DNA from 2 places in the Bradyrhizobium sp. UNPF46 genome. Region 2 is predicted to be linked to the other one. Evidence: predicted binding sites of a transcription regulator. Region 2 holds the regulator's gene; the other holds the start of a gene.
What was found. The regulator HrcA, encoded in region 2, represses chaperone genes, less so after heat shock. The targets are predictions, from matches to a motif close to GTTAGCACTCNCNNNNNGNGAGTGCTAAC.
Positions count from the first base shown of each region.

Region 1: a site for HrcA is predicted at 1,175-1,203, ahead of UNPF46_RS18925 (co-chaperone GroES). Genes of this name have one in related genera too.

Region 1 is NZ_LFJB01000046.1:34,519-46,027, forward strand. It holds gene UNPF46_RS18915 (O-linked N-acetylglucosamine transferase, SPINDLY family protein) at 1-407, shown strand, start outside; gene UNPF46_RS18920 (usg protein) at 580-867, opposite strand; gene UNPF46_RS18925 (co-chaperone GroES) at 1,246-1,560, shown strand; gene groL (chaperonin GroEL) at 1,604-3,244, shown strand; gene UNPF46_RS18935 (GIY-YIG nuclease family protein) at 3,389-3,676, shown strand; gene lepB (signal peptidase I) at 3,740-4,489, opposite strand; gene UNPF46_RS18945 (LysR family transcriptional regulator) at 4,618-5,457, opposite strand; gene UNPF46_RS18950 (cysteine hydrolase family protein) at 5,584-6,177, shown strand; gene UNPF46_RS18955 (glutathione binding-like protein) at 6,189-6,818, shown strand; gene UNPF46_RS18960 (caspase family protein) at 6,928-8,283, shown strand; gene UNPF46_RS18965 (SDR family NAD(P)-dependent oxidoreductase) at 8,366-9,190, shown strand; gene UNPF46_RS18970 (DUF2778 domain-containing protein) at 9,251-10,339, opposite strand; gene UNPF46_RS18975 (FecR domain-containing protein) at 10,995-11,509, shown strand, end outside.
Region 2 is NZ_LFJB01000040.1:47,696-59,204, reverse strand. It holds gene UNPF46_RS16550 (type II and III secretion system protein family protein) at 1-512, opposite strand, end outside; gene cpaB (Flp pilus assembly protein CpaB) at 523-1,335, opposite strand; gene gshB (glutathione synthase) at 1,815-2,759, opposite strand; gene UNPF46_RS16530 (YraN family protein) at 2,770-3,171, opposite strand; gene rsmI (16S rRNA (cytidine(1402)-2'-O)-methyltransferase) at 3,158-4,108, opposite strand; gene UNPF46_RS16520 (penicillin-binding protein activator) at 4,449-5,681, shown strand; gene hemW (radical SAM family heme chaperone HemW) at 5,707-6,861, opposite strand; gene rdgB (RdgB/HAM1 family non-canonical purine NTP pyrophosphatase) at 6,848-7,483, opposite strand; gene rph (ribonuclease PH) at 7,494-8,207, opposite strand; gene hrcA (heat-inducible transcriptional repressor HrcA) at 8,374-9,462, shown strand; gene grpE (nucleotide exchange factor GrpE) at 9,559-10,176, shown strand; gene pncA (bifunctional nicotinamidase/pyrazinamidase) at 10,237-10,959, opposite strand; gene UNPF46_RS16485 (hypothetical protein) at 11,245-11,509, opposite strand, start outside.

The DNA of each region.
Region 1 (11,509 bases), on a different contig from region 2:
AACGCGTCGAATTGCTCGGAGCCACCTTGCGAAGCGAACATCTGGCATCGTTCAATCGCGTCGACATCTGCCTCGACCCGTTCCCGCAGAATGGCGGCGTCAGTACGTGGGAAGCCCTGCAGATGGGCGTGCCGGTGGTCGCGAAGCTCGGCAACAGCCTGCCGAGCCGTGCTGCCGGCTCCATCCTCACGGCGCTTGGCCTGCCGGACTGGGTCACCGATAGCCGTGAAGCCTATATCGACATCGCAACGAGCCGAGCCTCAGAGATCAGCGAGCTCGACAAACTGCGCCGCGAACTGCCTGACACGATCCGGGCCGCAGCCGCCAGCAACCCCGTCTCATACGGGCGCGCGGTGGACGAGGCCTATCGCGCGATGTGGAGACGCTATTGCAGCGAAGGCGCCTGATTGCGGCTCAGGCGATCACGCGGCTAGCGCGTTCGCTCGACGCAGCCGCAATGGAGATATCGCAGGGTTGGCAAGGCGAAAGCGTTCCCACGACCTCTCTCAATCAGAGGCAGATGGTGGGCACGGCGCACCAAGAGCGCGCCTTTGCCCACCGACGAGACCGCTGTTCGCCTCAATGCAGCCGGAATACGCCGTCCACGGCGCGCAGCTCGGCCGGCTTGATCAGCTTGGAATGCGCCACAGTGACCGAATGGAGGGGACCGTCGAGCTTTTCCTGCCAGAACGCCAGGAAATCCTTCAGCGCCGGGAATTTCGGAAACATGTCGTAGTTCTGCCAGACGTAGGTCTGCAGCAGCGAGGGATGATCCGGCATTCGATAGAGAATTTGCGCCGTCGTCAGCCCGTAACCCAGCATCTGTTTCCGGAAATCCTCGGAAACGCCCCCACTCCGCAAGCCCATGCCAACCTCCTTTGCAGGAGCGCATTCAAGGGGGCGGCCTGGTCGGTGTGCGCCTTACGAGCCACCCGGTACTGATGCGCTCACATGAGAGAAATGTGACGCAAACTGACAATCCATCTCAAGCCCAAAAGTTTAACAAGCTGTTGAAATTCAATGCGTTAGCAGCAGATACAGCACCGTGCTAATACGGGCTCTGCTTCGGTTAACGATGGGAATGAGATTTTGGCAGACCGCGCTTCCGAGTGCTTATTTTTCTGCTAGAAGCCCTTGCCCCCGCAAAAATCCTGCCTTATCTCAAGCTGGCCCGCCTGGCACTCGCCGGCGGCGACTGCTAACAATCTGAAATCATCAACCCGAGCAATTGCTTAGGAGGACTGCATGAACTTCCGTCCGCTTCACGACCGCGTCGTGGTCAAGCGCATCGACGCAGAAGAGAAGACCGCTGGCGGCATCATCATTCCCGACACGGCCAAGGAAAAGCCCTCCCAGGGCGAAGTCATCGCCGTCGGCCCCGGTGGCCGCGACGAGGCCGGCAAGCTGATCCCGATCGACCTGAAGGTCGGCGACCGTGTGCTGTTCGGCAAGTGGTCCGGCACCGAGGTCAAGATCGACGGCGTCGATCTCTTGATCATGAAGGAAAGCGACATCATGGGCGTTCTCGACGTCCCCGCTTCCAAGAAGAAGGCGGCCTAAGAGCCCCTCTCTCACCCAGCTAAACACCTAAGGAAAAATCCAGATGGCAGCTAAAGAAGTCAAATTCTCCGTCGATGCGCGCGACAAGATGCTTCGCGGCGTCGACATCCTCGCCAACGCGGTGAAGGTCACGCTCGGCCCGAAGGGCCGCAACGTCGTGCTCGACAAGTCGTTCGGCGCTCCCCGCATCACCAAGGACGGCGTCACCGTCGCCAAGGAGATCGAGCTCGAGGACAAGTTCGAGAACATGGGCGCGCAGATGGTGCGCGAAGTCGCCTCCAAGTCCGCTGACGCGGCCGGCGACGGCACCACCACCGCGACCGTGCTGGCGCAGGCGATCGTGCGCGAAGGCGCCAAGTCGGTGGCCGCCGGCATGAACCCGATGGACCTCAAGCGCGGTATCGACCTCGCGGTCGAGGCCGTCGTTGCGGACCTCGTCAAGAACTCCAAGAAGGTCACCTCGAACGACGAGATCGCTCAGGTCGGCACCATCTCGGCCAACGGCGATGCGGAGATCGGCAAGTTCCTCGCCGACGCCATGAAGAAGGTCGGCAACGAGGGTGTCATCACCGTCGAGGAAGCCAAGTCGCTCGAGACCGAGCTCGACGTCGTCGAGGGCATGCAGTTCGACCGCGGCTACATCTCGCCCTACTTCGTCACCAACGCCGACAAGATGCGCGTGGAGATGGACGACGCCTACATCCTCATCAACGAGAAGAAGCTCTCCTCGCTGAACGAGCTGCTGCCGCTGCTCGAGGCCGTGGTGCAGACCGGCAAGCCGCTGGTCATCGTCGCCGAAGACGTCGAAGGTGAAGCGCTCGCGACCCTGGTCGTGAACCGCCTCCGTGGCGGCCTGAAGGTCGCGGCCGTCAAGGCTCCGGGCTTCGGCGATCGCCGCAAGGCCATGCTGCAGGACATCGCGATCCTGACCGGCGGCCAGGCGATCTCGGAAGATCTCGGCATCAAGCTCGAGAACGTCACGCTCAACATGCTCGGTCGCGCCAAGAAGGTGATGATCGACAAGGAGAACACCACGATCGTCAACGGCGCCGGCAAGAAGGCCGACATCGAGGCGCGCGTGGCCCAGATCAAGGCGCAGATCGAGGAAACCACCTCGGACTACGACCGTGAGAAGCTCCAGGAGCGTCTTGCCAAGCTCGCGGGCGGCGTCGCGGTGATCCGCGTCGGCGGCGCGACCGAGGTCGAGGTGAAGGAACGCAAGGATCGCGTTGATGACGCGATGCATGCGACCCGCGCGGCTGTCGAGGAAGGCATCGTCCCGGGCGGCGGCGTCGCCCTGCTCCGTGCTTCCGAGCAGCTCAAGGGCCTGCGCACCAAGAACGACGACCAGAAGACCGGCGTCGAGATCGTGCGCAAGGCGCTGTCGGCTCCCGCTCGCCAGATCGCGATCAACGCCGGTGAAGACGGCTCGGTGATCGTCGGCAAGGTGCTGGAGAACAAGACCTACGCCTACGGCTTCGACTCCCAGACCGGCGAATATGGTGACCTCGTCAAGAAGGGCATCATCGACCCGACCAAGGTGGTCCGTACCGCGATCCAGAACGCAGCTTCGGTGGCAGCGCTCCTGATCACCACGGAAGCCATGGTCGCCGAGCTGCCCAAGAAGGGCGGCGCCGGCCCGGCGATGCCCCCCGGCGGCGGCATGGGCGGCATGGACTTCTAAGGGTCCAACGTTCTCAAGAACTACGAAACCCCGGCAGCGATGCCGGGGTTTTTGTTTTCTATTGATACACGTTAAGATAGTGCCACAGCGTCATTCCGGGGCGGCGCAAAGCGCCGAGCCCGGAATCCATTTCACGGCTTGCTCATGGCCTATTGCGTCTATCTCCTCGCCAGCAAGAAGTACGGCCCGCTCTATTTAGGCGTGACGAACGATATCGTCCGACGCACTTACGAACATAAAAGCAAAGTCGTTGCAGGGTTCAGCAAACGATACTCTGTCGATCGGTTGGTCTGGTACGAGATCTACGACGACCCCATCACCGCGATCACCCGCGAGAAGGAACTGAAGAAGTGGCGGAGGGAATGGAAAATCCGGCTCAGAGAAGAGAAGAATCCTGAATGGATTGATCTCTATCCGCAAATTGCGGTCTGACCTCGCGGATCAATGGATTCCGGGCTCGATGCTGCGCATCGCCCCGGAATGACGGAGTAAGCCTCACTCCACCCTTCCCAGCCGCTCCATATGCGGCTCGCCGTCTTCGTCGAGCGACCAGAAGATGCGCGTCACCTTGCCGATGAGGTTGTCCATCGGCACGAAGCCGAACGTCGACATCATGCGGCTGTCGGTGGAATTGTCGCGGTTGTCGCCGAGCACGAAGAAGTGGCCTGGCGGCACGGTGAAGACGCTGGTGTTGTCGAGGTAGCCGTTGTCGTCGCAGTCGTTGGTCACATAGGAGGCGCCGTTCGGCAGCGTCTCGCGCCAGCGCTTGACCTTCGCCTCCTCATCGCTTCCGCAGGTCGAACCGGCGGGCTTCGCTTCCAGGGCGACGCGCCTCACCGGACGGTCGTTGAGGATGAGCTGACCCTGCCGCATCTGGATGCGGTCGCCAGGCAGCCCGACCACGCGCTTGACGTAGTCGACCGAATTGTCCTTCGCGGTCCGGAACACGACGATGTCGCCGTATGCGGGGTCGGCGGCCAGGACGCGGCCCGAGATGAAGGACGGCGCGAAGGGAATCGAGTAGCGGCCGTAGCCATAGGCATATTTGGCGGCGAAGACGTAGTCGCCGACCATCAGCGTCGGCGCCATCGAACCCGAGGGGATGCTGAACGGCTGATAGAGCACGAAACGAAACAGGATCAGCGGCGACCACAGCACCGGGACCAGCAGGATCAGGATGAGGATCGCCTTCCATTCCCGCGCCTGCGCCCGCGAGGGCCGGATCGTTTCCGAAAGAGTGGTCATGCACTTGCCCCGATCAGGTCTCGCCGCGAGATTACGCAACTCTGGCGCACGCGTAATCCCGGCTCCGTGATCTTGGTCGCACATCGCGCGGACCGCGTTCAATTTGCAGGGCTGGACCTCCCCGGCGGTCAGCCGGGCGACACTTCCCTGAAGCAGTGCCTCACCCAGTCGATCGTCACCCGCGTCGCCGCGTCGCGCTTGAGATGGTTCTGCACCAGCAGCCAGACGTCGCGCCGCTTCGACAGCAGCGTGGCGCGCAGGCCGCGGTCGGCGAGCAAGGCGGTGCAGCTGTGCTCGGGCAGCACGCCGACGGCCTGATGCGACTGGATCATGGTTCTGATGATGCGGACATTGTCCGTGATGCAACGGACGTTCGTCAGCCGCTTCGCACGCAAGAACTGCGATTCCGGGATCGTGTCGAGCTCGTCCGGATAGACGCAGGCGATCGGCTCGCCACCCGAGCGGTCGGCAGGCTCGAAGAAATACAGCCTGACGTCACCAAGCTTGGAGATGGTGAAGTCGCCCTTCTCGGGCTTGCGCAGGCGGATGGCGAGATCGGCCTGCCAGCGCGAGAATTTGACGTTGCCGCTGGAGGTGAGGAATTGCAGGGTCAGGCCGGGATGATCGCGCAGGAGGTTGATCGCCCGCGGCGCCAGCAGTTCCTCGGCGACCGCATTGGTCGAGGCGATGCGAAGGCGCCCGACCGGGCCCGGCTGGCTCTCCTTGATGCGATCGATCGCCGCGGCATGGGCGGCCATCACGCCGACATGCTCGAGCACCGCCTCGCAATGACGCGTCGGCCGCCGCAGCCCGTCCACGGCATCGAACAGCGGCACGCCGAGATCGCGCTGGATGCGCGCCAGCCGGCGGCCGACGGTGGTCTCGTCGATGCGGAGCCGCGCGCTGGCGCCGGCATAGGTGCCCTCGTCCCTCACCGCGGCGATGATGCGCAGATCGTCCCAGTTCATGGGGCCGAGTCTAGCAGCCCATGCCACCGCCTGCAATTCTGCAGCCGTAAGCTGCAATAGTCCTGCACAATGGCAGGAAGCGGCTGCGCTAATGTCGCCCCATCCGATGCGCTAGAAGGCCCTGACATGACCGCTCCCAAGACACTGCTCGAACTCGCCGGCGCCGATCTCAATCCGCCGAAGCTGCACGAAGCCTGCCTCGTGCTGATCGACATCCAGAACGAATACTGCGCCGGCCCGCTGGCCCTGCCGGATGCGCAGCCGGCGATCGCAGCAGCCGCGCGCCTGCTCGCGCGGGCCCGGGCGAGCGGCACCGCGATCTTCCATGTCGCGCACAAGGGCCGCGCCGGCGGCCTGTTCGACCGTGAGGCCGCGCGCGGCGCGATCGTCGAGCGACTGGCACCGCTCGCGAGCGAACCCGTGATCGAGAAGGCGCTGCCGAACGCATTCGCCGGCACCGACCTGCAAGAAAAGCTTGCCGCGACCGGACGCAAGAACATCGTGCTGGCCGGCTTCATGACGCACATGTGCATCTCCTCGACCGCCCGCGCCGCGCTCGATCTCGGCCTGCGCACGACGATCGCGGCCGACGCCTGCGGCACCCGCGACCTGCCCGACGGCCACGGCGGCACGCTGGACGCCCGGACCATTCACGAGGTCGCGCTGGCCGAGCTCTCGGACCGCTTCGCGATCGTCACGCAGAGCGATGCGCTGACCTGACGGAGCCGATCATGCTGCAACTCTATTTCTTTCCCATGGCCTGCTCGCTCTCCAGCCGCATCGCGCTGATGGAGGCCGGCATCGAGGCGCAATATCACCTCGCTCATATCTGGACGAAGAAGATCGTGGACGACGGCAGCGACTTCCGCGGCGTCTCGCCGAAGGGCGCGGTGCCGGTCCTGGTGCTCGAGAACGACGAACGGCTGACCGAGAGCGCGGCCGTACTGCAATATATCGCCGACGTGAAGCCGAAGGCCGGTCTTGCGCCGTCGTTCGGCGATCCCGATCGCTATCGGCTGCAGGAATGGCTGAGCTTCATCGGCGCCGAGATCCACAAGGCGTTCCTGTTTCCAACCTTCTGGTACAAGGACGACGGCTCGCTGGCCAAGCCGCGCGCAAGAATCACGCAGACCTTGGCGGTGCCGGCGGCGCATCTGGCGGAGCGCGAGTTCCTGGTCGGCGATCGCTTCACGGTGGCGGATGCGCACCTCACCTGGGCCTTGCTGCTGCTCCGTCCCGCAGGGCTGGACATCGCGCAATGGCCGTCCTTGTCGGCCTATCTCGAGCGCATGCAGGCGCGGCCGGCCGTGCGGGAGGCGGTTGCAACGGAGATGGCGCTGCGCAAAAACCTCGCGGCGTGACAGGATGCCACGGCTACCGAACTTGGAAGGGCGATCGCGAGGGCATTGAAGTCGGCGCGGCATGCGCTAATCTGACGGGATATTTTTCAATTTTTCCCGGACGGCTTTCATGCGTCTCTTTTCAAGATGTCACCTGCCCGGATTCTGTTTGGCTCTCCTCACCTACTGGCTCGGCCTTGGTTCCGTCTTTGCGGAGACGCGGGTCGCACTGGTGATCGGCAACGGCGCTTATGCCGCGACGGCGCAGCTTCCGAACCCTTCGCACGATGCCGAGGACGTCGCGGCCTCGCTGAGGCGCAGCGGCTTCGAGGTGATCCAGGGCATCGACCTGCGCCAGGCCGACATGCAGGACCTCACCATCCGCTTCGCGCGCGCTGCGAGCCGCGCCGACGTCGCGATGTTCTACTACAGCGGCCATGCCATGCAGTACAACGGCGTCAACTATCTGATGCCCGTCGACGCCGTGCTGGCGGACGAAGCCGACCTCAAGCGCTTCGTGCGCGTCGACGACATCATCAACGATCTGCAGCAGGCCAAGAACCTGCGCATCCTCGTGCTCGATTCCTGCCGAGACAATCCGCTGGCCGAAACCCTCAAGCGTTCTGCGGGCGCGACGCGTGCCGCCTCGATCGGGCGGGGCTTGTCGAAAGTCGAGGCCCCGCGCGGCACGATCGTGTCGTTCTCGACGCAATCAGGTCAGGTCGCGGCCGATGGCGCTGGCCGCAACAGTCCCTACACCAGCGCGTTCCTCAAGCACATCGAGGAGCCGCACGAGATCGGCGACGTCTTTCGCGACATCAGCAGCGACGTCTATGACGCGAGCGGCAAGTCCCAGCTGCCCGAACTGTCGCTGTCGATCATCGGCAAATTCTATCTGAACGGACCGGTGACGGTGACGGTCGCGCCGGCGGCGCCGCAGGCCGCGCCGAAGGCCGACCCCTGTTCGGCTGCGGAAGCGCATTGGAAAGCCGCCGACGGGATCGGCACGCTGGCGGCCTTCGAGGACCATCTCGCGCGATTCCCGAATTGCATCTTCGCTACCCTCGCCAAGGCGCGCGTTGAAGGAATGAAGCAGAAGGTGGCGGTGGCGCCGAGCGGCAACGCGCGAGCCACCGGCAGCAAGGATTTCGACGGCAACTGGGACGTGACGCTGAACTGTCCGCCGACCGGCAAGGCGCAGGGATTCACAAGGCCGCTGGCCGCCACGGTGACCAACGGTGTGTTTCACGCCGAGGCCCAGAGCAGAGACGGCGTCAACCGGCTGGAGATCGACGGCCAGATCCCGGCCGACGGGAAGACGACCCTGAGCGCGCGCGGCACGACGGGAGCGAGCACCTACACCCTCAATAACGTCGCGCCCGGCTCGCCTTACGCCTTCACGGTCGATGCGCAGTTCGATCGCACCCGCGGCAGCGGCAAGCGCAACGAGGCGCGCGCCTGCAATCTGGTTTTCGTCAAGCGCTGATCGTGCGATATCACGCGGTGCGGGCAATGGCGGTCGGCCCCGACCCCGCAACACGCGGACATCTCACGACAGGAACAAGATCATGGCAACGCATGACGGAACGAGGATTCTTGCCGGCAGGATCGCGCTGGTGACCGGCGCAGGCCGCGGGCTCGGCCGCGCCTTCGCGGAGAGGCTCGCCGCCCTCGGTGCCGACGTCGCCATCCACGGCATGCGCGAGAACGGGCCGGCGGAATATGGCGAAGGCACCACGCTCACCGCGGTGGCCGCAGAGATCGGCCAGCAGTTTGGCGTCCGCAGCCAGCGCGTGCTGGGCGACCTCACCAAGGGCGAGGACATCGCGCGCGTGATTGCCGAGACGGAAAGCGCGCTCGGCCCGATCGACATCCTCGTGCACAATGCCGGGGGCGACATCGCGGCCACCGGCGGCAAGCCCGATCCGAACGACGCCGTCCACATCAAGGAAGCGGATGTGCGCGCGGTGCTGGAGCGCAATCTGCTCTCGACCATCCTGACCTGTCAGGCGGTCGCGAAGGGCATGATGGAGCGGCGGGCTGGCCGCATCGTCACGCTCGGCTCGGTCGCTGCCTTCAAGGGGCGCACCCAGGGCTCGATCTACGCGGTGTCGAAGGCGGGCGTGACCCACTACACGCGATGCCTCGCCGACCAGCTTCGCCCCTACGACATCGCCGTCAATTGCATCGCGCCGGGCGACACCCGCACCGGCCGCTTCCTCGGCACGCGCGCGGTGGACCCTGGCCGGATGGTCGAGACCGGCACGCTCGATCGCATCGCCACCGTCGACGAGGTCGCGCGCGTCGTCGAGCTCTTCGCAGGACCGATGGGCGCCTTCGTCTCGGGCCAGGTGCTGCGCATCGACGGCGGCGGCCAGTGCTGGCCCGGTTGAAATCGAAAAAGAAAAGGGCCGCTGCGACGCGGCCCTTTCGTTATCCGAATTTTACCGAGCTCACTCGACCCGCGCCAGCACCGCGAGCTTGCGGATGCCCTTGTTGCGATAGGCGTCGAGGAACGCGTAGTAATCCTTGAACGACACGCAGCCGTTGGAGTCGCCGTTGGGCCCGAGCATGAAGGTGTGGGCGAGCAGGCCGTCGCGGCCGTAGATCGCGCTCTCGCCGCCGATCGGGGTCAGGCGCAGCGCCGGCACGCCGTGGAACAGCGCCTCGCGCGGCTTCAGCGTGTAGATGTGCGGCGGTGTCACGCCGCGCATGCGCGTGCGCTGGGAGCGCGGATCGTCGAGATTGGAGCCGAGGCCCGAATGCGCCTCGAGCTTGGTGCCATCGGGCAGGTACACCGTCTTGGCCGTGATGTCGTAGACTGCGGTGTCGCGCTCATAGGGCGGCGCACCGCCGAACATCGGGTTCTGCTCCTTCGGCGCGATCGCCGAGGTCACGCTGGCATCGGCCGAGGCATAGGCCAAGAGCCCGCCGGACGGCTCACGCTTGCCCCAGAGCTTTTCGACCATCGACTGGCGCGGCCCGGTGATCGACATCACCGCCGCCTTGGCGCGGTCCGCGAACGACTTCTTCGCTTCGGGTGCCGGCACGATCTGCGCGGGATCTGCCGAGGCGAGCTGCACCTGGGCATCCGGAGCGCGCTTGGTCTTGTCCGCGGCCTTGTCGGTCGTCTTGTCAGTGTTCTTGGCCGGGGCCGGCTTCAGCGCCTCCGCGACCTTGGCGATCACGCTCTGCTTCGGCTGATCTTTCACCACCGCAACCTGGGTCGCGGGCGCCGCGCTCGCTGCGTTCGACGCCACACCCTGGGTCGCGGCCGCCGCAAAGCGCTCGTTGAACATCTCGCGCGAGATCGGGGCGGCCACCTGCAAACGGTCGGGCAGCAGCGCGAAAGCTTCCTTGATGGCGTCGCCGGCCTCGCGCAGCGCGACCTTGGGCGCACGTTTCACCACCGGCTCGTCGTAGCCGATGCTACCGACGGTCGGATAGACGCTCGCGCCGAAGACGTTGTTGTAGATGGTCCAGCCTGCGCCCATCACGACGCAGCCGATCGCTGCGGCGCCAAGCCAATTGGTCGTGGTCATTTTCCGGGAAGATTTCCGCGAATTTCTCTTGGACTTCCGTGCCGCGTTACTTTGCGCAGCGATACTCGTACTCATTCGCCTTGCGTCCAGGACGGTGTCACTCAGTCCCCCTTCAAAGTGCCGCTGGTCACGATCCGGGAACAGCATCTCGCAGAGGGTCGGAGCGTCATTAAGGCGACTTTTAGTTAAATGCGGATTAAGTTCGGGCGGATGTGGGGCAACTCGTTAACGCTGTCTCATTCTGAGAAAAAAGCCCGCAAAACTACGGACTTAGACGCGTCTGTTAACCATAATTCTCGGCCGGATCGGAGCATTCAGCGGACCTCGCCGGGCCCCCTCTCTAAGCGCATCCAACCAAGTCCTTTTCGTGGTCATCAATGCCCGGAATGATACCGGGAAAGGGTTGTGCGAGGCTGGTGCGCGCGCGCCTTGCCAGCCGCGGCGCGAGAGGCCGCTGCATGGCACAAGGGCCACACATCGCGCACAGAACACTCGCGCGACACAGTGCCTGACCGAAAGTTGATCGCACCGATCTGGAAAAGGCCGTGCGGAGAAAATACCTCCAAACTCGGCACTTTTCGGCAACCTCTGCGTGTGATACGGTACCGTATCAACATCGCCTTGAACTGTGCCAAGCACGCAAACGGAGGCTGGCATGAGTAGGTTCGCGGGCGCCGGCTTTTTCGCCCTGGCGTGGTTGTTTCAGATGATCGGGTATGCGAGTGCACAGCCTGCCGCCAATGCGGGCTGCACGTCATCGCCATCGGCCGCGAGCACACAAGTCTGGCGCTGCGACAATGGCATCACCATCGTTGCAGAAAACGGCGCCAGATTTGAACTAAAGGACGCCAACCGCGACGGACATATAGACTCCGTCGAGTTGAGCAGCAGAGCCCTGCTGGTCGAGGTGCCCAAGAAGCCCGGCGGCAATCCCTTCAAGGTGCTGACCCCGCAGGCGATTGCCGCGGTGCGCGGCACAAGATGGGCGGTCGACGTCGCTGAGGCCAAGACCTCCGTTTTCGTCGCTGACGGCCGTGTCGGCGTCAGCCGCAGGGCTCGCGGACGCGGCGTCGTCCTTGGCCCCGGCGAAGGCGTCGACGTCGAAGCGACCGGCCCGCTGACCGTCAAGACATGGGGCCAGCCGCGCGTCGACGCGCTGATGGCAAGGCT
Region 2 (11,509 bases):
GACACCGAGCCGGTCAGCATCACGCTGTCGCCCACGCCTTCGATCTGCACGCCCGGCAGCGATTGGCGCAGGGCCGTACGCATGCCGTTGAGGTCGCGCTTCACCGCGATGTCATAGGCGGCGACCTGCTGGCCGTCGGCGGTGAAGAACACGACGTTGGTCTGGCCGACCTGGCCGCCGATGATATAGGCACGCTGGGCCGAGCGGATCACCGCATTGGCGATCTTGGGATCGGCCACCAGCACGTCCTTGACCTCGCGCGGCAGGTCGATGACGACGGATTTGCCGACGCCGAGCGAAAGAGAACGCGTCCTCGCCGGCGCGATCGTCGCGACCGGCGACACACCGAGATCCGGCGCCTGCATCGGCGCCTGATCGCCGACCGGCGCGTCCGCAGCGCCGACGCAGTTCGGGGCCGCGAGCAGCCCCAGCATCAGCAGCGTCCCCACGAAGAACGAGCCTGCGCGCTTCCCCCGAATGCGCAGCCCCGTCCGATCATCCCCAAAGTTCATGATGTCCCCATCACTTCTGTGACGTTAGTTGCCGCGCCGGTACGCCGAAGCGGATGACGTTGACGCCATCGGTGACCTTGGCCGCCTTGTCCGCGATTGTGCCTTCCACCGCGTTGGCATCGACGATGCTGCGCAGCGCGAGCTGGAGCGTGCCGCCCTGGCGCGCGGCCGACAGCGTCGCGACCTGGTCGGGCTTGAGCTCGAGCGTTACGGTCTTGCCGACGACGGCGGTCTGGCCGTCCTTTTCCTTCGGCGCCTGGTCGATCGCGAGCACGCGGATGTTGGTCAGGATCACCTCGGACAGAATGAGGTCGTTGCCGGCCAGCGCGCCATTGGCGTCGGGATTCTTCAGGCGGCGGGTCAGGACGATGTCGACGCGATCGTTCGGCAGGATGAAGCCGCCCGCGCCGGTCTCGGCTGAAATCTCGGTGGAAACGGCGCGCATGCCCGACGGCAGGATCGCAGCCATGAAGCCGGAGCCTTCGGCCCTGACCAGCTTCTGCTCGCGGATCGGCTCGCCCTGCATCAGGGGCACGCGTGCGATCGAGCCGGCGATCTGGGTCTGGGCTTCGGGCCTGCTGTCACGGCGGATGAAGGCGCTGCTCGCGGTTGCCGCAGGCCAGGCTTGCCATTGCAGATCGTCGGGCTTGAGCGCCTGGCCGAGCTGGATGTCGTTCTTGGCGATGAGGACTTCGACCGTCGGCAGCTTCTCGGCGACGGGCGCAGCGGGCGCGGGGGCATTCTGATAGCCGCTCGCCAGATACGCAGCGACGCCGCCGGCGGCCAGCGCGATGACGAGGACGACAATGCGTGCGGTGTTCATACGCTTTTACTCATACGCGGGGCACTCGAACCGCACCTGGCGGGTTCCCCCGTGTCGATGAGTAGGGAGTAAAAGTATAAGGGGTGTTGCGAGGCCGAACGCGATCGTCGGCGGCGCTGATGGTTCTCGGCAGATGGTGAACGCGGCGTTATTAGGTCGGCCAGCGGCCCCGTAGATTCACGTAAGCGCGCTCGTGCGTTTGCACGATGGGCGCGGCGTCATGGTGAACGGGGGGTTAGTGATGCGGACGTTTGCGGTCACGGCACGATCGCAGCGAGCTGCGCCGACACTGGTGATCCGTCATCCTGAGGTGCGAGGCTTGCGATGCATTGCATCGCAAGGTGAGCCTCGAAGGATGCGCGGCCGGGATGCAGCCGGGCCGTCGCCCTTCGAGGGCCGCTGAAGGAGCGGCCACCTCAGGGTGACGGTGATGGAGTCGCGTAGCCCGGATGGAGCGCAGCGCAATCCGGGCTACGTAGCTACTTCGCCCGCTTCTGTTCGACCACGTCCCAGATCTTCGCCGCGACGTCGGGGCCGCCGAGCCGCGCGATGGCGCGGATGCCGGTCGGGGAGGTCACGTTGATCTCGGTGAGATTGCCGTTGATGACGTCGATGCCAACGAACAACAGGCCGCGCTCGCGCAGCGCCGGGCCGACGGTGGCGCAGATCTCGCGCTCGCGCGGGGTGAGCTCGGTCTCCTGCGCCGCGCCGCCGCGGACCATGTTGGAGCGGAGATCGTCGGCGGCCGGCACGCGGTTCACCGCGCCGGCGAACTCGCCGTTGACCAGGATGATGCGCTTGTCGCCGTGCCTCACCTCGGGGATGAACTGCTGGATCACCCAGGCTTCCTTGAACGTCACCGAGAACATGTCGAACAGCGAGCCGAAATTCATGTCCTGCGGCATCACGCGGAACACTGCCGCGCCGCCATGGCCGTGCAGTGGCTTCATGACGACGGCGCCATGCTTGTCGCGGAACGCGTTGATCTCGTCGAGATCGCGTGAGATCAGCGTCGGTGGCATCAGCTGCGGAAAATTCATCACGAACAGCTTTTCCGGCGCGTTGCGCACCGAGGCCGGATCGTTGACCACCAGCGTCTTCGGATGGATGCGCTCCAGGAAGTGCGTCGAGGTGATGTAGGCGAGGTCGAACGGCGGGTCCTGGCGCAGCAGCACCACGTCAAAGCCGTTCAGCGCCTCGCGCTTCGGCTCGCCGAGCGTGAAATGATTGCCCGGCTCGTCGCGCACCGTCAGCAGCTGGACCGGGGCGACGATCTCCTCGCCAACCATCGAGAGCTTGTCGGGCGTGTAATAGGACAGGCCATGGCCGCGTTTCTGCGCCTCCAGGAGCAGCGCGAAGGTGGAATCGCCCTTGATGTTGATCCGGGCGATGGGGTCCATCTGGACGGCGACGTTGAGTTTCATGGTCTGCCTTTCAGGTCGAGGCGTCGAATGCCGCCAACACATGGCGCGGAAGTGAGCGCGGCGCAATCAGCATGGCGTCGAATCGCAATTCGAATTCGGCATGCTCGGGATGCGCTACGAGCCAGCCTTGCGCGGCGTCGATGATGCGCTGCTGCTGGCGCGGGGTCACCGCATAGGCGGCGTCATCGAGGCTGGCGCGGGCCTTGACCTCGACGAAGGCGATCAGGTTGCGTCGTCGCGCCACGAGGTCGATCTCGCCATGCGGCGTGCGGAAACGCTTGGCGAGGATGCGATAGCCCTTGGCCATGAGATAGGCGGCGGCGCGGCTTTCGGCCGAGATGCCGGTACGGAACGCGGCGACGCGCTCGGGCGAGGCGATCTTGGGTTCCTTCGGAACCTCAGCCTTCGCCATCGCCGCCTCGCAGATCCTTTGCGAGCTCGAGTGCGCGGGCATAGACCTCGCGGCGCGGCCGGCCCGAGAGCGCGACGGCATGCGCGACGGCATCCTTGACACTGTGCGCGGCGAGTTGCTCGCGCAGGAGGTTGTCGAGCGCATCCGATGCGAGCACATTGGCGTCGGCCGCTGGCGGAGCGATCACCAGAACGAATTCACCGCGCGTCTCCGGCGCGTCGGCTTGTCGCGCGAGCTCGGCGAGCGGTGCGCGCCTGACCTCCTCGTGCAATTTCGTGAGCTCGCGGCAGACCGCGGCCTCTCGCTCCCCCATGATCTCGGCCAGATCGGTCAAGGTGGCCTGCATCCGGTTGCCGGATTCGAACATCACCAATGTCGCGTCGATCCGCGCAAGCTCGGCCAGCCGCGCGCGGCGCGCCGCAGATTTCGCCGGCAGGAAACCTTCGAAAAAGAAGCGGTCGGTCGGCAGTGCCGCCACCGACAAGGCCGCCAGGACCGAGGATGGGCCGGGCAGCGCATGTACTGCATGGCCGGCGGCGCAGACCTCGCGCACCAGCTTGAAGCCGGGATCGGAGATCAGCGGCGTGCCGGCGTCCGAGACCAGCGCGACCGAGCCGCCTGCCGCAAGTACCTCCAGGATCTTTGGCCGGGCGGCCTCGGCGTTGTGCTCGTGATATTGCTTGAGCTGGCTCGCAATGGCGTAGCGCTCGGTCAGGCGCCGCGTGATGCGGGTGTCTTCGCAGAAGATGACATCGACGCCGGCGAGCGTTTGAAGCGCGCGCAGCGTGATATCACCGAGATTGCCGATCGGGGTCGCGACCAGATGGAGGCCCGGTGCCGCCTTGGGCGCCGGAAGCCGATGGGCATCGATGGAGAAACCGCGCGAGGCGGTGTCTTGGGCTTCAGGCGTATTTATCGGAGCCGGCTTTGCGCGCATAATGAAGTCAACTTAGGCACGATCCCGAGGGCTGGGAACCGGCTCTTCGAAAAAGATCGTGCCGAGGCAAGGGGCGAGGAAAGACTGGAATGTGATCCGACAAGCGTCACATTCCCGAGGGAATGAAGCACCAGCGTCATATTCACGGCGGAAAGGCCGCCTTGATGCTGGGTAGGGACGGCGGACAGCTAGCCAGGACTTTAAGGTGCGGCCGCGTTAAGCGGTTATTATCCTTTTGTTTTAGTTAACTATTTGCCGACAATATGCCTGAATCCGCGGCTTGTGTCGCGGGACGAGTGTTGTGACCGGCTGGCGATCGCTGGTCAGAAGAGAAGCTGCCATGCTGGGCCCGCGCGATTTGAAGTCTCCCGTTCAGGGGCCCCGGATGCCAGGGGCGACCCGGCGGAGTGCACTCGGCCTGCTGCTTGGCACACCCCTGCTATCGGCCTGCGCCGGGGTGCAGCAGAGTCTCAGCCAGTTCTCCAACCCGTTCTCGAGCTCACCGCCTCCGGCCCAGCCGGCGGGTCCCCCGCAACAGGGGACGACCGCGGGCACCGGCGGGGTCAAGGTCGCCGTCATCCTGCCGCTCTCGGCTGCGGGCAATGCCGGCCTTGCCGCGCAATCCATGCGCAATGCCGCCGAGATGGCGCTGGCCGAGTTCCAGAATCCGAACATCCAGCTCCTGATCAAGGACGACAATGGCAGCCCGCAAGGCGCACAGGCCGGTGCGCAGCAGGCCGTTGACGAGGGCGCCGAGATCATTCTGGGACCGTTGTTCGCGCAGTCGGTGCCGGCGGTGGCCCAGGTCGCACGCACGCGCGGCATTTCCGTCATCGCGTTCTCGACCGATTCCAGCATCGCCGGCCGCGGCGTCTATCTGCTGTCCTTCCTGCCGGAGTCCGACGTCAATCGCATCGTCGAATATTCCGCCAGCATCGGAAAGCGCTCGGTTGCCGTGCTGGTGCCCGACAACGCCTATGGCAATGTCGTCGAAGCCGCGGTGAAGGCGGCGGTGCCGCGCCGTGGCGGGCGCATCGTCGCCTTCGAGAAATACGGCGCCGATCGCGCCACGCCGGCGCGCACCGTGGCGCAGCAGCTGGGCGGTGCCGATGCGCTGTTCATTGCCGACGACGGCGATGCCGTTGTCACCGTTGCGGATGCGATGACGGCCGCGGGCGCGAATTTGCGCAACATCCAGCTGCTCGGCACCGGCCTGTGGGATAATCCCCGCGTCTATGCCAGCCCGGCGCTTCAGGGCGGGCTTTACGCCGCGCCGGATCCCGCCGGCTTCCGCGCTTTCTCCGGCCGCTATCGCACCAAATACGGCGCCGAGCCGATCCGCACCGCGACGCTGGCCTATGATGCGGTCGCGCTCGTCGCCGCGCTCGCGCGCACGCAAGGCACCACGCGCTTCTCGCCCGACGTGCTGACCAACCCTTCCGGCTTCGCCGGCATCGACGGCCTGTTCCGTTTCCGCGCCGACGGCACCAACGAGCGCGGCCTTGCGGTGATGAAGGTGACGCAGGGTGGCGGCGTTGCGGTCGCCGGCTCGCCAAAGAGTTTTGGGGCGTAGCTCAGGACAACGGCTGTAGGTTGCGTTAGGCCGCGAGATCCGCGACCACCGCATCCAGCACGGGAAAACCGCTGCTCGTTACGCGCAGTCGTCCCGTCGCATCGACGGTGATCGCACCTTCCTCGCGCAACAGTGCGATGCGCTTGGGATCGAGCGGGCGGCCCGAGAGTGCCTTGTAGCGCTCGGGGTCGATGCCTTCGGCGAGGCGCAATCCCATCAGCAAAAATTCGTCGGCGCGTTCTTCGCTATTGAGGAGATCGTCGGTGACCACGCCGTGGCCGTTGGTCTCGACCCGCATCAGCCAGGCCTCGGGACGCTTCTCGGTGGCGGTGGCGTGTCTGATGCCGTCGATGTCGAGCCGCCCGTGCGCGCCGGGGCCGATGCCGGCATATTCCTCGCCGCGCCAGTAGACCAGATTGTGCCGGCATTCGGCGCCGCGCCGCGCGTGATTGGAGATCTCGTAGGCGGGCAGGCCGAGCTTGTCGCAGGTCTCCTGCGTGACGTCGTAGAGCGCGCGCGCGAGCGCTTCATCCGGCGTCTTCAACTTGCCGGCCTGGTGCAGGCCGAAGAACGGCGTGCCTTCCTCGATCGTCAATTGATAGAGCGACAGGTGCTCGGCGGCCTCGCTCACCGCGAGCCGAAGTTCATCGGCCCACATCGCCGGCGTCTGGTCGGGCCGGGCGTAGATCAGGTCGAACGAATAGCGGTCGAACGAGCGGCGCGCGATGGCGACGGCATCGAGCGCTTCGCGCGCGCTGTGCATGCGGCCCAGCGCTTTGAGCGAGGCATCATCGAGCGCCTGCACGCCGAGCGAGACGCGGTTGACGCCGGCTGCGCGATAGCCGGCAAAGCGCGTGGCCTCGACGCTGGTCGGGTTCGCTTCCAGCGTGACTTCGGCGTCCTTCGCAACGGTCCAGTGCTTGCTGATGGCGTCAAGCACCGCGCCGACGGTTGCGGGCTGCATCAGCGACGGTGTGCCGCCGCCGAGGAAGATCGAGGTGACCTCGCGGCCGGGCGCGCGTTCGGCGGTCGTCGCGATCTCGCGCGCGAAGGCGGACGCAAACCGCGCCTCGTCGATCGCGGCGTGGCGGACATGGCTGTTGAAGTCGCAATAAGGACACTTCGACAGGCAGAACGGCCAGTGCACGTAAACGCCGAAAGCTTGGTTAGCGTGGCTCAAGGCAGATCTCCGCCAGTTTCACGAAGGCGCGGGCCCGGTGCGACAGGCCGAGGCCGAGCGGCGGCAGGCCGTGCTTCTCGATGCTTTCCATCTCGCCGAAGGTGCGATCGTGACCGTTGGGCAGGAACATCGGATCGTAACCAAAGCCGGCGGTGCCGCGTGGCGGCCACACCAGCGTGCCGTCGACGCGGGCCTCGACCTCTTCGAGATGATCGTCGGGCCAGGCGACGCAGAGCGCGGAGACGAAATGCGCGGTGCGCTTTGCGGGCGTGGTGGCACCACGCTCCTGCAGCAGGCGCTCGATCTGCGCCATCGCCGCGTTGAAATCCTTGGACGGACCGGCCCAGCGCGCGCTGTAGATTCCGGGCGCGCCGTCGAGCGCATCGACCACGATGCCGGAATCGTCGGCGAAGGACGGAAGCCCGGTCGCCTGCGCCGCCGCGATTGCCTTGATCGCGGCGTTGCTGCGGAAATCGTCGCCGGTCTCGTCCGGTTCGGCGAGGCCGAGCTCGCCGGCCGACACCGCCTCGACGCCGTGAGGCGCCAAAAGCTCCCGCATCTCGGCCAGCTTGCCGGGATTATGGGTTGCGATGACGAGCTTTCCGGTGATTCGGCGGTGCATGGCTTATTGACTACGCCACGGCCAGCTTCTGCAAGTCCACCAGCCGCGCAATGCCCTTCTGCGCCAGCGCCATCAGCGCCAGGAACTCGTCCTGGGTGAACGGCTCGCGCTCCGCGGTGCCCTGCACCTCGACGATGCGGCCGTCGCCGGTCATGACGAAATTGGCGTCGGTCTGCGCTTCCGAATCCTCGGCATAGTCGAGATCGAGCACCGGCGTGCCGTTGTAGATGCCGCAGGAGATCGCGGCGACGTTGTCGCGCATCACGTTGGCCTTGATCATGTTGCGCGCCTTCATCCAGTTGATGCAGTCGGCGAGCGCGACCCAGGCGCCGGTGATCGAGGCCGTGCGGGTGCCGCCGTCGGCCTGGAGCACGTCGCAATCGACCGTGATCTGGCGCTCGCCGAGCGCTTCGAGGTCGACGATGGTGCGAAGCGCGCGGCCGATCAGGCGCTGGATCTCGACGGTGCGGCCGCTCTGCTTGCCGGCGGCGGCCTCGCGGCGGGTGCGTTCGGAGGTCGCGCGCGGCAGCATGCCGTATTCGGCGGTGACCCAGCCGCGGCCCTGGCCCTTCAGCCATGGCGGCAGGCGGTCTTCCAGCGTGGCGGTGACCAGCACATGGGTGTCGCCGAATTTCACCAGGCACGAGCCTTCCGCATATTTGACCACGCCGCGCTCCAGGGTGACGGGGCGCAGTTCGTCGGGCGCACGGCCGCTTGGCCGCATGGGAAATCCTCCAAAACTCACGGGAAAGGCTGTTGGCGGTGCTTGTAGGTGGGGTGGGGGTGCGCGGCAAGGTCTTTTCACCCCTGTTTTCGGGTCCGCGAACGCGGCGCTTGTCAGAACCCTCGGGGATATACAAATTACAAGTATCTGAGAGGAGTTACCGTCTGTGGCCCATCACGATCCGATCCATCTGATCGCGCCGCGCGCAGGCCTTGCCCAGCTCAACGAGCGTTCCCGCGACATCTTTCGTCAAATTGTCGAAAGTTATCTCGCGACCGGTGAGCCGGTGGGCTCCCGCAACATTTCCCGCCTGATCGCCATGCCGCTATCGCCGGCCTCGGTCCGCAACGTCATGGCCGATCTGGAACAGCTCGGCCTGATCTATGCGCCGCACACCTCCGCCGGCCGGTTGCCGACGGAACTCGGCCTGCGCTTCTTCGTCGATGCCTTGATGCAGGTCGGCGACCTCAACGAGGCCGAACGGCAGTCGATCCAGAGCCAGCTCACGTCCGTCGGTCAGGCGCACTCGGTCGAGGCCGCGCTGGACCAGGCGCTGACGCGGCTGTCCGGACTGACGCGAGCGGCGGCGGTGGTGTTGACGCCCAAATCCAATGCGCGGCTGAAGCACATCGAATTCGTCCGCCTGGAACCTGAAAAGGCCCTGGTGATCCTGGTCGGCGAGGACGGCCAGGTCGAGAACCGCGTGCTGACGCTGCCCCCTGGGGTTCCCTCGTCGGCGATCACCGAAGCCGGCAATTTCCTCAATGCGCGGATTCGCGGCCGGACGCTGGCCGAGGCGCGGCTCGAGCTCGAGACAGCGCTTGGCGAGGCCCGCGCCGAGCTCGATCAGCTGACGCAGAAGGTGATTTCGGCCGGCATCGCCAGCTGGTCCGGCGGCGAGAACGAGGACCGCCAGCTCATCGTCCGCGGCCACGCCAATCTGCTGGAAGATCTGCACGCGTTGGAGGATCTGGAGCGGGTGCGCCTGTTGTTCGACGACCTCGAGACCAAGCGGGGCGTGATCGACCTGCTCGGCCGTGCCGAGACCGCCGAGGGCGTGCGCATCTTTATCGGTTCGGAGAACAAACTGTTTTCCCTGTCGGGCTCCTCCACCATCATCTCGCCCTATCGGGATGCCGCCGGCCACATCGTCGGCGTTCTCGGCGTGATCGGCCCGACGCGGCTGAATTATGCCCGCGTGATCCCGACCGTGGATTATGCCGCCCGCATCGTCAGTCGCCTGCTGGGGGGCTGACCGGCGTTTGATCCGATCACGGGCGCTTGATTTTCGCTGCTCAAAGCACGATATCCGGGCCAACAATCCCTGGAAACGAGTTCGAGATTACAGCCGATGACCGATCGAGACCGGCAACCCGAAGACGCGGCCGCGCCGACTGGCGAGCCCGTGGTGTCGAAGCCCTACATCATGCCCGACGATCCCGAGCCCGGCTCGGTCGAAACCCTGCAGAAGGAAGTCGCCGAGGCGCGCGACCGTGTGCTGCGGACGCTGGCCGAGATGGAGAATCTGCGCAAGCGCACCACGAAGGAAGTCGCCGACGCCCGCCTCTACGGCATCACCGGCTTTGCCCGTGACGTGCTCGACATCGCCGACAATCTCCAGCGTGCGCTCGATGCCGTTCCGGCCGAGGCGCGTGCCGCCGCCGATCCCGGACTGACCTCGCTGATCGAGGGCGTCGAGCTTACCGAGCGCGCGCTGCTCAGCGCGCTGGAGAAGCACGGCGTGAAGAAGCTCGATCCGCAGGGCCAGAAGTTCGACCCGAACTTTCACCAGGCAATGTACGAAGTGCCCGATGCGTCGGTGCCGTCGGGCACGGTCGTGCAGATCATGCAGGCCGGCTACACCATCGGCGATCGCGTGCTGCGCCCGGCTCTCGTCGGTGTCGCCAAGGGCGGCGCAAAACCCGCGCCGGCCGCGAACAACAACGAGTCGAGCGGCGCGCCGAATTGAGTTTTGGCGTCATTCCGGGTTCGGCTCCTCCAGCCGCCCCGGAATGGCAGCTCGGAAATCCTACGCGTTCACCGCGATATCACCCGATTGAATCCGCTTCACGCCGGCCTTGGCCATGTCGGCCCAGGCCTTTGCCAGCGAGCCCTGGGTATCGATGCCGCGGCAGGCGTCTTCCACCACATAGACCTCGAAGCCCGCCTTGCGCGCGTCCAGCGCGGTCCAGGCGACGCAGAAGTCTGTCGCGAGCCCGGCGACGAAGACACGCTTGATCTTGCGGCCCTTCAAATATCCCGCAAGGCCCGTCGAGGTCTTGCCGTCGGCTTCGAGGAAGGCCGAATAGCTGTCGACGTCCTTGTGAAAGCCCTTGCGGATGATGAGTTCGGCGTGGGGGATGGACAGGTCCTTCGACAGTGAGGCGCCGTCGGTGCCCTGCACGCAATGGTCAGGCCACAGCACCTGCTTGCCGTAGGGAAGGTCCACGGTCTCGAACGGCTTCTTGCCGGAATGTACCGACGCAAACGAGACGTGGCCCGGCGTGTGCCAGTCCTGCGTCATCACCACGTTCGCAAACGCCTTCGAGATCTTGTTGATGACCGGCACCACCTGCTCGCCTTCCTTTACGGCGAGGCTGCCGCCCGGCAGGAAGCAGTTTTGCACGTCGATCACGAGCAGCGCGGAGCTTTCGTCCGGCTTGATCGATGTCGCTGCAAAGAGTGCGGTCGGCGCGAGGGTCGCCAGCGCCGTCGTGCCCAGCGCCGCGAGGATTTGTCGTCGATCGAGCATCGTTCGCCTCCCCTTAGGATGATCCAACGGAAGCGAAGCCTAGTTCCGTTCGTATACGAACAGAAGCCTGAAAATGCGGCCGGCTTTGGTGATGGGTTGGGCTGACAAGCCAACAGCATCGTCATCCCGGGGCGCGCAAAGCGCGAGCCCGGGATCCATAACCACAGGGAGGAGTTTGGCGAATACCTCTTGTAACCGCGAGATCACGCGGTATGGATCCCCGCCCCCCGTGCGCAATTGCGCAACTAGGCGGGGACGACACCGAGTGTGTAGGGCCGCCTCAACCTAGCCCTTCGGCTGAATCCCGTCGCGCACGGCGCGGAAGCGGGTGAAGGCGGCCTGCCACTGCTCGCGCGGGGCGCTGGCGATGATGCGGAGCGAGGCGCCGCCGCTCGAGAAGCGGATCCACTGCACCACGGTGACCGGGGTCTTGTCCTTGCCGCTGATGCCGTCGATCCGGGTCTCGAAGCCCTGCTGGCCGTTGATGCGGATCGGCTCGGACATGGTGACGCGGGATTCGCGCACGCCCGGGATCTGCAGCGCCGCCTCC